2 regions of the Actinomyces lilanjuaniae genome follow, and region 1 is predicted to be linked to the other one. Evidence: riboswitches for the same ligand, from Rfam matches in the RefSeq annotation. Region 1 holds a riboswitch; the other holds the start of a gene.
The links. Region 1 has a riboswitch for FMN ahead of ribD (bifunctional diaminohydroxyphosphoribosylaminopyrimidine deaminase/5-amino-6-(5-phosphoribosylamino)uracil reductase RibD). Riboswitches for the same ligand answer to the same signal wherever they lie in the genome.
Positions count from the first base shown of each region.

Region 1 (5,647 bases):
CGGGACGCGGTGTCGGATGCCTCGTCAACCGCCTCGGTGCGTGTCACGAGCGCGGTCAGCCAGGAGCGGGCGTCCTCGGTGCCGGACGGCGCCCAGCGGGCCGCGACCTCGCAGCCGCCTGGCTCGTGGTCCGCGTCCCGGGGCGCGGCAGTCTCACCCATGGGCGGTCCTTAGCCGTTGACGGCCGCCAGGGCCAGGTCATTGAGCTGCTGGAGCCGACGCATATGGTCCAGGCCCTCGATGAAGCCCGCAGTGAGGATGATGACGGTGAGGTCGCGGTCCGGGTCGTAGAGCAGGCCGGTTGAGGCCCCGCCCACTGCGGCCAGTGCCTGTGGGGAGGCGGTCAGCCCAGCCGGGGTGAGGTGGTCGTGCTGGTCGGAGCCGCGGACGTAGAGCACCGCTCCGCCGTAGTGGCGGCCAGCGTCGATGTCGGCCTGCATGGAGGCGCCGACGCGCTCAAGTGCGCCCTGGTCCATGTCGAGGAGTGCGGTGCTGGGCATAGCGGGCATGAGGACCTCTGGGATACGTACTCTGCGGTGAGGATCTGTGGCGTCAGCACCCTTGTAGATGTGACACGTATCTGGAAAGAGCGCACCTGCCCCGATTAAGAATCGTAACATATCTCAACAGGGGTGAGGTGGGGTGTGATAGGTCAGAAGTGTTCTGCTGCCGCCAGACGTGCTGCCTGCTCCCGTGCGGCGCGGCGGGCAACGAGGCCGTCGGCCATCACCACCAGCGTGACCACGACGAACCCCGCAACCCCCAGGAGAAGCACCGGCCCGGCGTTGTTGCCAGGGCTGAGCAGGTGGTTGGCCTCGTCGCGCCACGGCCACAGTGCCCGGGTGCCGCCGACCATGAGGCCTGCCAGCGCCGACAGGGTCATCGTCTGGTGGTGGGTGAGCAGCCACTGGAGGACCTTGACCACCAGGGCCAGCCCCAGGGCCGCGCCGACGACGAACAGGGCCAGGTAGCCCAGGTCGCGGTCTGCGACGGCGCGCAGCGTGGGCTGATACAGGCCCACGGTGAGCAGCAGGAAGGAGCCGGACAGGCCGGGCAGCACCAGCGCGGAGACGGCGACAGCGGCTGCCAGGACGATGACCGGTGGGCTGGGCTGGGCCTGGGCGGGGCTCATGGAGACCAGCAGCCACGTCACCACCGCTGCTGCGGCACCTGCCAGGAGGTGGCGCCACTGTGAGCGGCGGGCCGGGGACCCGGCCGCCAGGGGGGACCTCTCCGGTGCCTGTAGGACCATCCGCACCGGCACGACCACCGAGGCCAGGACCATACCCAGGAACAGGCCACGCATCTGCTCGGGATGGTGCTCGACGGCGTGAGCCATCGGACCGGCGACCAGCACCACTGCAGCGGCCATTCCCAGGCCTACCGGCAGCAGCACCCGCCAGCTGACTGCCGCCAGGTGCGCCCTGGCGCGCGCGCCGCGCTGCGGTCCGGTCACCAGCACCCGCAGGGCGGAGATCAGCTCGGAGGCGGAGCCGATCAGCTCGGAGTAGATGCCTACGACCAGGGCGACGGTTCCCCGGAGACCCCGGGGACAGTCTCTGCGGTGCCGATGAGGGCTCCGCGCAGGAGGTTGCCGACCAGGGAGGTCGGGCGCTGCGGGTGGGGCGGGCCGGGGGCTCAGGGGCTGCGGCATGGCTGGGCGGGTGGCTGGGCAAGGGGGCTCCTTGTGGAGGTCGGTTTGTGGGGTTAGTGGTCCTGGGCGGTGCCCCGGTCTCGTCGGGACCCGGGTCGCTACGTTACTACTGGTTGGTACTACTGGTTGGGCGGTCTGCCTGCTGGCTCCCGCACGGTGGGGGCGGGGGCAGGTAGCTGGCGGGAGGGCGGTTTCGACCAGGGCGCGGGGCGCGCTGGCGCGGTCATGTTTCCACCGACGTCGTGGCAGGGTGTGCTTTTGTGCAGAGGATGCTTTTTACGCGCAATGTCGGGGTCGACAGAGAAATGTTTCGCGGAGGTGTCAACGGGAAATGTGCCCTGAAGAACAGGTGCAGGCAGAAACGGTGTGCACTGTGTTGGCCCTCACCTCGCCCAGGTTAGCGCTCCATGCTCTCCCGCCCTACCATGAGGGCCGCTCACGGGCTCGGGTTCCCGTGAGCGGCCCTGAGTCTTTCGTGAGACATTTCGACGACAGAAAGAGTTGCCTGATGACCGCTAGTACTGCCGCCGGCTCCGGTCTCATTGAGTCGGTCGCGCGCCGATTCGTCTCCCTGGAGCGCCTGTCCCTGACGCTGCTGCGTATCGGCGTCGTTATCGTCTTCGTGTGGATCGGCGGCCTGAAGTGGTTCCGCTACGAGGCTGACGGAATCATTCCCTTTATCGCCAACTCCCCCTTCATGCGCTGGATGATCGGTGACCCTGACGGCTACAAGCCGCACATGAACGCCGAGGGCGTCCTTAACGAGGCCAACCGGGCCTGGCACGAGGCCAACTCAACCTACCCGGTCTCAATTTTCATCGGTGTCACGATTGTCGCCATCGGCCTGCTTGTCGCGGCGCACTGGATCCGGCCGGAGCTAGGTATGCTCGGTGCGCTCGGTGTCATCGGGTTCTCTGTCATCACCTTGTCCTTCATTATCACCACTCCGGAGACCTGGGTGTCGGCCCCTGCTGAGGGCCTGGCGGACTCCGACCTCGGGTTCCCCTATCTGTCGGGACGGGGGCGGCTGGTGATCAAGGACTGCATCCAGATGGGCGCCGGCTTCGTTCTTCTCGTCGAGTCCGCGCGCGCGACCCTGAGGCGGCGCGGCGTCCAGGACAGCCAGGCCTCTGAGCAGGAGTCGGCCGCTGCCTGACCTGGGTCGTGGGCGGTCCCTGAGCCGCCGCACCTGTCTGGCGGTGGGCTGGCTGACGTGCGCGGGCCGGGAGGAGCGTGTCTTCTCCCTGCCCGCGCCGGTGCGCTGCGCCTGCTGACCGGGTTGCCGTCTTCGGAGAGGTCTTCCAGACGCCTAGTCTCCGTCAGCATCCTCAACGTGGCATATATTACATTGGTGGCGTTGGGGTTCGTGCCATACTAGGGCCGTCATGTTCCGGGGACGGCGCAATTCCGTACCGGCGGTCATAGTCCGCGACCCGACGTGGAGTAGTCACGTCGGCCGATCTGGTGAGATTCCAGAACCGACAGTCACAGTCTGGATGGGAGGAGCATGGTGGGGTCGGACTGTGCCTCCTGGCGCCAGGTGGTGCTGACAGGTGGTCCTGAGTGGGCGTGCCTGGAGGGGATGCCTGACGTAGTGCCAGCTGGCACCGGTGCCAGGCGCGTACGGCCCCGTTGTGTCCTCCCGTTTCCGCGGACCAGTCACGGCGGTAAGGGAGATCATGGACGTAGCGACGACCTCGTCCTCCTCACAGGCTGCGTGGACTCCTGCTGAGGAGGAGGCCATGCGGGCCGCCCTGGACGCCGCCCGTACCGGTCAGCGCGGTGCGAACCCCCTGGTCGGGGCAGCCGTCCTTGCCGAGGGCCGTGTGGCGGCCCTGGGGTGGCACCGCGGCGCCGGAGCGCCCCATGCCGAGGTGGAGGCGCTGGCCCAGGCCCGTCGGGCGGGTAACGATCTCAGTCGTGCCACTGTCGTCGTCACTCTTGAGCCCTGCCACCACCACGGCCGTACCGGGCCGTGCACGCAGGCCATCCTGGAGGCGGGGGTGCGCCGGGTCGTCTACGCCACCGAGGACCCCACTCCACGGGCCCGTGGAGGTGCCCAGGCCCTGCGCCGCTGCGGGCTCAGTGTCGTGAGCGGGCTGCTCGCCCGGGAGGCGGCCAGCCTTAACCACCGGTGGCTGCGCGCGGTGGCGCAGGACCGCCCGTTCGTCACGGCCAAGGTTGCCCAGAGCCTTGACGGGCGTACGGCGGCGGTCGACGCCACCTCCCAGTGGATCACGGGCGTCCAGGCCCGCGCCCACGCCCACCAGCTGCGCGCCCGCTGCGACGCCGTCCTGGTGGGGACCGGCACGCTGCTGGCCGACGATCCTCGACTAAGCGCCAGGGACCCCCAGGGGCGTGACCTGCCGGACCAGCCGCTGAGAGTCGTCATGGGTACCACCGAGGTGCCTCCTGGTGCCGCCCTGCGCTCAGGCCGGTGGTGCCACCTGAGGACCCGCGACCCTCATGAGGCCCTCGCCCAGCTGGCCGGGCAGGGGGTGCGCCACCTGCTGGTGGAGGGTGGTGCCCGCGTGACCACGGCCTTCCTCGCTCAGGACCTGGTTGACTCCCTCGTCGTCTACCAGGCGCCGCTGCTCCTGGGTGCGGGCGCGGCCTCGGTGGCAGACATCGGCGTCACCACACTGACCCAGGCGCGGAGGCTGGAGCTTGACCGCGAGCCCGTGAGGCTCGGAGAGGACGTGCTCCTGGAGCTCTCCCCGGTCGAGCGGGTCCCGCCTGCCCCCGCTGTCCCGTCCGTGCCCGCCTAGGCGCTTCTTCAGCGTGCCAGGTCGAGCCTCTGTGCAGGCGCGTGCTGTAGGAGGGGGCGGGCTGGGCGGTGTGCGGCCCGCAGCGTGCGAGCCGAGATCAACGAGCCAAGCAAGGAGCCTAAGGAGGGAGAGCCTCGTGTTCACAGGAATCGTGACGGGCCAGGGGACTGTCCTGGACCTCGTCCCCGACCACACGGCGGGGGTGACTCGTCTTGTCATCGACACCCACGGGCTAGCGTCCGACCTGGAGACCGGGGGGTCCCTGGCCGTCAACGGCGCGTGCCTGACCGCCCTGGCCGACACCGGCCAGACGTCAGCCACCGGCCGTGCCGACGTCTTTCGCGCCGACCTGATGGAGGAGACCCTGGTGCGTACCACCCTGGGGGCACTGCGTCCCGGCGACGTCGTCAACCTGGAGCGGTGCCTGCCTGCCGGGGCACGTCTTGACGGGCACGTGGTCCAGGGGCACGTCGACGCCACGGGGGCGGTGGCGGAGATCGCCCCGCAGGGGGCGTGGACGCGGCTGCGGGTGAGCATGCCTGCCCGGATTGAGGACCAGGTGGCGGAGAAGGGAGCCGTCGCCGTTGACGGTGTGTCTCTGACGGTGACTGCTGTCAGCCCTGCGGGTGCCCAGCAACCATGGTTCGAGGTCGGCCTCGTGCCGGCGACCTTGGAGGCCACCAGGCTGGGCGGGCTCCAGAGCGGTGACCGTGTCAACATCGAGACCGATGTCCTGGCCAAGTACCTTCAGCGGATGCTTCAGGTGCAGGGGGTGCAGCGGTGAGCGAGGAGCGTAGCCGGGACCACGGCGGGGAGCACAGTAAGCGGCAGGACCTCGGTGACGTGGAGGGCGACATGGCAGGCGTTGTGGACAGCAGCATGGAGCGGGTACTGTCGCAGCTGTCCCAGGGGCGGCCCGTCGTCGTGGTAGACGACGAGGCCCGTGAGAACGAGGGCGACCTCGTCCTTGCCGCCCAGCGGGCAACCCCTGAGACCATGGGCATGCTCGTGCGCTACACCTCGGGACTCATCTGCGCCCCGCTGACCGCTGAGCGGGCCAGGGTAATGCGACTACCTGTCATGGTCGAGGACGGTGAGGACCCTCGTGGCACGGCCTACACCGTCAGCTGCGACGCGCGGGCCGGTACGACTACCGGTATCAGTGCCCACGACCGGTGCCTGACGGTACGTGCCCTGCTGGACACCCGGACGGGGCCGGAGGCCC
Region 1 covers NZ_CP032514.1:2,473,238-2,478,884, reverse strand. The annotation lists gene D5R93_RS10650 (tetratricopeptide repeat protein) at 1-161, opposite strand, end outside; gene D5R93_RS10645 (hypothetical protein) at 171-500, opposite strand; gene D5R93_RS10640 (DUF368 domain-containing protein) at 653-1,654, opposite strand; gene D5R93_RS10635 (DUF417 family protein) at 2,163-2,810, shown strand; FMN riboswitch at 3,037-3,166, shown strand; gene ribD (bifunctional diaminohydroxyphosphoribosylaminopyrimidine deaminase/5-amino-6-(5-phosphoribosylamino)uracil reductase RibD) at 3,334-4,422, shown strand; gene D5R93_RS10625 (riboflavin synthase) at 4,559-5,206, shown strand; gene ribA (GTP cyclohydrolase II) at 5,203-5,647, shown strand, end outside.

Region 2 (5,647 bases), 940 kb from region 1:
GGCCAGGGCGTAGACTGCCGCGCGCTGGCTGACGCGACGAAGCTGGGCGATCACGGCTCCAACGTTAGCAAGACATTACGAGAAAGTTACGACATTGTTCCCGGCCGTGTGCCCCGCTGCTGCCCAGATGCTGCGACGCCGGGGCACCCCGAGGAACCAGCTCGGCCGCGCCCTCCGGGCTCGGCTAGCCTGTGCCTATGAAGAGCTTTGAGGACCTGTTTGCCGAGCTAGAGCACAAGGCTGCTACCCGTCCCGAGGGCTCCGCTACGGTGGAGGAGCTGGACCGCGGCGTGCACTTCATCGGCAAGAAGCTTGTCGAGGAGGCTGCTGAGGCCTGGATGGCCTGCGAGCACGAGTCCGACGAGGCCGCCTGCGAGGAGATGAGCCAGCTCCTCTACCACCTCCAGGTCATGATGGTCGCCAAGGGATACACGCTCCAGGACGTCTACCGCTACCTGTGACGCCTCGCCCAGGTCCCACCGCTCTGCCTGTTCTCCCGCTCTGCCCGTCGTGTCGGCGGTCTCGGTGGCCCCGGCTGCCGCGCCTACGTCGTCCCAAGTAGTCAGGATCATTGTGCTGCGCATCGCTGTCCCCAACAAGGGCTCCCTGTCGGAGCCCGCCGTCACCCTCCTCACCGAGGCCGGCTACCGCACCAGGCGCTCCGGCCGCGAGCTGGTGGTGCTCGATGAGGCGAGCGAGGTCGAGCTGTTCTTCCTGCGTCCCAGGGACATTGCCGTCTACGTGGGCCAGGGAACCGTCCACGCCGGCATCACGGGACGGGACCTGCTCCTGGACTCCGGCGTGGACGCCGTGGAGCACCTGCCCCTGGGCTTCGCCCGCTCCACCTTCCGGTTCGCTGCACCTGCAGGAACGATGTCCACGCTGGCTGACGTCGAGGGAAAGCGGGTGGCGACCTCCTACGACGTCCTGGTCAGCCAGTACCTGGAGTCTCATGGAGTCCAGGCGCAGACCGTCCACCTGGACGGTGCCGTGGAGTCCTCGGTGTACCTGGGAGTCGCCGACCTCATCGCTGACGTTGTCGAGACCGGGACCACCCTGCGCGCCGCAGGCCTGGAGACCTTCGCGGACCCGATCCTCACCAGCGAGGCTGTGCTCATTACCACCCGACAGCTCCAGGACGAGCCGGGGCTGGCCACACTGGTACGCCGTCTCCAGGGTGTGCTCAGGGCACGTACCTATGTCCTGGTGGACTACGACGTCCCTGCCGACAGGCTGGACCTGGCCGCGCAGATCACCCCGGGTATCGAGTCCCCTACCGTCTCACCGCTGCAGAACCCCGACTGGGTCGCGGTGCGCGCCATGGTGCCGCGTAGGGAGGCCAACCGTGTCATGGACGAGCTCTACGAGGTGGGCGCGCGCGCCGTCCTGGTGTCCTCGCTCCTGGCCTGTCGGTTGTGATCGCTGCTTGCCGGCAGGCCTCACCCCTGTACCAGGGGGTCGCACACGGACGCGACCTCGGTGGCGGTGGAGCCCAGAAGGCTATGCGTCTCCAGGAAACCCAGCATCTGTGCCACGCTCTGGCTGGACAGCGCCCCTACCGGCGTGTCCGTCCCAGGACGGATCAGCTCTGCGGTGGCGACGGCGACCTCGCGAGCCTCAGCGGCACGCGAGGGGTCAGCCAGGTCGGGCACATAGTCCCTGGCCGCGGACACGGCGCCGTCAGGGTCGTCGACGAAGGCCTCCATGCCCGCCACCGAGGCACTGACCAGCCGGGCTAGCTCGTCCCTGCGCTCGTCAAGGACTGCGCCGGTGGTCACCACGGAAGCCCCGACAAGGGGGACCTCCTCAGCGACGGCTACCGTACGCACCGGTGTGCCTGCCTGGGGGATCTGGACGGCGTCGTTGTTGGAGAAGCCGATGATGGCGTCCACCCGGCCACCCACCAGGGCGGCCTGCTGGGTGTAACCGATCTCCGTGATGGTGAGGTCGTCCTCACTGAGGCCGGCAGCGTCCAGGGCAACCTGGAGGGCGTACCAGCTCTCCCCGAATCGTCCCGGTATGCCGATGCTCCTGCCCTCAAGGTCGGCAGGCGTGGAGACAGGTGAGTCCTGCGCCACGATGATGCAGGCAGGATGCACCTGGTAGAACCCGCCGACCACCACCAGGTCCGAGCCGTTGGAGGCGGCGACGACGGCCTCGTCGGCACCCGCGACAACCACCTGCTCGCTGCCTGCGGCAAGCGCGTCGAAGAGCCCCTCGCTGGCACCGTGGTGACGCAGGCTCACACCGGGGTCGTAGTGGCCCTCCGCCAGCGCCATGTAGAAGGGGGCGAACTGGATACTGGGCGTGTAGGTCAGTCCGATCACGAGGCCTCCCTCTCCGGCCGAGGCCGTAGCGCCTGTGCCGGACCGGCTGGTCGTGCCGTCGGCGCAGGCGGCCAGAGCCACCGCTGCGGGCAGAAGACCTGCAGTGCCGACTAGGCGACGACGGGTCGTAGGGTGACCGATGATGTCAAGGGTCGTGTCGGGGGTCATGCTGTCTCCTCCGGGTAGGTAGGGGCGTGCAGGCGTGCCTGCGCGCTGGCTCGTGGGCGGGCGGGTTGCTGCCAGCCTCCGCCCCGTCACGTGGCACGGCGACCGCGCAGGGCACTGACGGTGCGGCTGCGCCGCTCCAGCTCGTAGAGGATCCAGTGAATTGCCGAGGCCAGGCCGCACAGCAGGACAATCGTGGCGAACAGCCCCGTGGTGTCCACCGCGTCGCGCTGGGAGGACAGCGCCATTCCCAGTCCCTGACCGCCCATGACCATCTCGCCGACCACGGCACCGGTCACCGACAGGGTGAACCCCGTGCGGGCACCTGACAGCACGGCTGGCAGCGCCATGGGCAGCTCGATGTAGACCACCATGGACAGCCCGTGGGCGCCGTCGAGCCGAGCCGCGTCAACCACGTCGGCGTCAAGGCCCCGCAGCCCCAGCAGGACGCTGACGGTAATAGGGAAGAAGACCATGAAGGCGCACAGGAGCACCACGGGTAGCGTCCCGTACCCCACCCACAGCACGAGCAGGGGTGCCAGCGCCACGACAGGAACAGCCTGGCTGGCCGCCACGTAGGGCAGGAGCGCCCGGGAGAACAGGCTCCAGTGGTGGAGTCCCCAGGCTAGCGGCAGCGCGCAGGCCGACGCGGCCAGGCATCCCAGCACAGCCTCGCGCAGCGTGACCCAGGCGTAGCCCAGGAGCCCGGCCTCACGCACGGACAGCCACAGGCGCTGCGCCACCTCAGACGGGCCGGGCAGGAGCATCTGGGGCACCACGCCGCAGGCTGTCGTGACGTACCAGGCCACAAGGATCACAAGGCCCAGGAGCAGGCTGGGCCACGGACCACGGGAGGACGGGCGTGCGTACCCTCCCCCGGGCTGAGGAGGCTCCACTGGCTCCGTATGACGTGCTGACGTCCTCGGCACTGCCGACAGCGTGGTCAGGGTGGCCACCGCTTCCTCCCTCCTGGATCGTCCGGGGGGCGGGTGCTCCCCGGCAGGCGCGTCCGGGAGGGAGTGTTCCAGGGAGGCTGGCCCGTCCCCAGGGGCTCGCGAGGCAGCCCTGCTGCCGTGCGTAGAGACCACCGTGGGGCGGCTACTGCCTGCGCCTCGTGCCTCCTCCCATCCGGACTCTCACCGTCGGTACCGGAGTTCCACCGGTTCAGCCAGGAGCCGGTCTGCTCGGACCAGCTCCTGGGTCGCGGACTGTTACCGCCGGCTCGGACTTTCACCGACCCCGGAGCACGTGCTCCCAGGGAGAGTAGCCGACCGGGCGCGTCAGGACAAGTGAGAAGCGCTCACCCGCGAGCTGCGGCGACCGCCTTGTCGAACTCGGCCTCCACCGAGGGCTCAGGCGTTCCTGCCTGCGACACGGCCCAGGCCACCACCAGGTTCCCGACAAATCCCGGGAGGATCTCGTAGAGGTCGAAGATGCCACCGGGACCTCCCGCCAGGTTGCCCCACACCCCGACGAGGACCGCACCCGTGACCATGCCGACCAGGGCTCCCCAGGAGGTCAGGCGCTTCCAGTACAGGCACAGCAGGACAGTCGGGCCGAAGGAGGCTCCGAAGCCCGCCCAGGCGAAAGCAACCAGGGACAGGATCGTGTCGCTAGGGGTCCACGCCATGAGTGCGGCTACGACGGCGACACCCAGGACAGAGACACGTGAGGCGATGACCAGGTGCGAGGCGGAGGGCTGTGACGTGCGCACGGTGCGGTAGAGGTCCTCGATGAGCGCTGAGGAGGTCACCAGGAGCTGGGAGGAGATCGTGGACATGATCGCGGCGAGGATGGCAGCCAGCATGAACCCAGCAACTAGGGGGTGGAAGAGCAGCTGGCCCAGGGTGATGAAGACTGCCTCCGGGTTGGCCAGTTGCTGGGTGTCGTGCTGGTAGACAGCCACCCCCACGACAGCGGTTCCGATAGCCCCAAGGACGGCGAACAGCATCCAGCTGATGCCGATAACACCACCGCGCAGCGCCTCCCGGGCAGAGCGGATCGCCATGAAGCGCACGATGATGTGGGGCTGGCCGAAGTAGCCCAGGCCCCAGGCCAGAGCCGAGACCACGCCGAGGACGGAGACGCTCGGGCCCACCAGGGTCCAGTAGCTGGGATCAGCCTCGCGCACCGCGTCAAGGACCGCGCTCGGGCCGCCGACGTGGACGACGCCTACCACAGGCACGGCGATGAGCGCCGAGACCATCATGAGCCCCTGGACCAGGTCCGTCCACGACACGGCCAGGAAGCCGCCCACCAGGGTGTACATCACCGTGATAGCCGCGACCAGCGTCATACCCAGGCGGTAGTCCATGCCGAAGGAGGACTCGAAGAACGTGCCTCCGGCCACCATCCCCGAGGAGACGTAGAAGGTGAAGAACACCAGGATGATGAGGCCCGAGGCCCAGCGCAGCAGGTGCCGGGAGTCGTGCAGCCTGTTGTCCAGGAAGCTGGGGACGGTGATGGCGTTGCCGGCGACCTCGGTGTAGGTCCGCAGGCGCGGTGCTACAAGGAGCCAGTTGGCCAGAGCGCCCACGGTCAGGCCGACAGCGATCCAGGCCTCGACCAGCCCCGACAGGTACAGCGCCCCAGGCAGGCCCATGAGCAGCCAGCCGGACATGTCCGAGGCTCCTGCTGACAGGGCGGCGACAAAGGGGTTGAGCCCACGGCCGGCCAGCATGTAGTCGTCGATGTCAGTGGTGCGGGTGTAGGCCCACAGGCCGATCATGATCATCCCGACGAAGTAGATGATCATCGCGATCGCTTCATAGGTCGTTGTGGTCATCACGGTACCTCGGGTCAGGGGATGGGCGGAGGAGCGGCACCGACGCTGGAGCCGCCCACGCAAGAGGTACAGGCTACCCCCCGCTGCCACCTGTGGTGTTACATACGTGTGTACGCGGTCTGGTGTGGCTCCGAGGCGTTGCCGCGCAGAGCCGACTGGCAGACTGGTGCGCCTGGCGGCTGCTGGTGCACAACCTGCCCCCGGGGACCTGGTCCCCGGGGGCAGGCAGCCAGTGGCGGCTAGCGACGACGAGGCGCTCCGCACGTGAGCGCAGGCACGCTAGCCCCTGCTCCGATTGAACAGCTCACCGCTCATGACGTCCTCCTCCAGCTGCTCCAGGGTGCGGCCCTTGGTCTCGGGCACGAACAGG
Region 2 covers NZ_CP032514.1:1,529,408-1,535,054, reverse strand. The annotation lists gene D5R93_RS06575 (DUF6882 domain-containing protein) at 1-54, opposite strand, end outside; gene D5R93_RS06570 (phosphoribosyl-ATP diphosphatase) at 198-461, shown strand; gene hisG (ATP phosphoribosyltransferase) at 574-1,419, shown strand; gene D5R93_RS06560 (ABC transporter substrate-binding protein) at 1,440-2,495, opposite strand; gene D5R93_RS06555 (ABC transporter permease) at 2,582-3,310, opposite strand; FMN riboswitch at 3,604-3,743, opposite strand; gene putP (sodium/proline symporter PutP) at 3,793-5,277, opposite strand; gene D5R93_RS06545 (sugar porter family MFS transporter) at 5,557-5,647, opposite strand, start outside.
Region 2: linked by a shared signal. The riboswitch ahead of D5R93_RS06555 (ABC transporter permease) and the one ahead of ribD (bifunctional diaminohydroxyphosphoribosylaminopyrimidine deaminase/5-amino-6-(5-phosphoribosylamino)uracil reductase RibD) in region 1 are both predicted to bind FMN.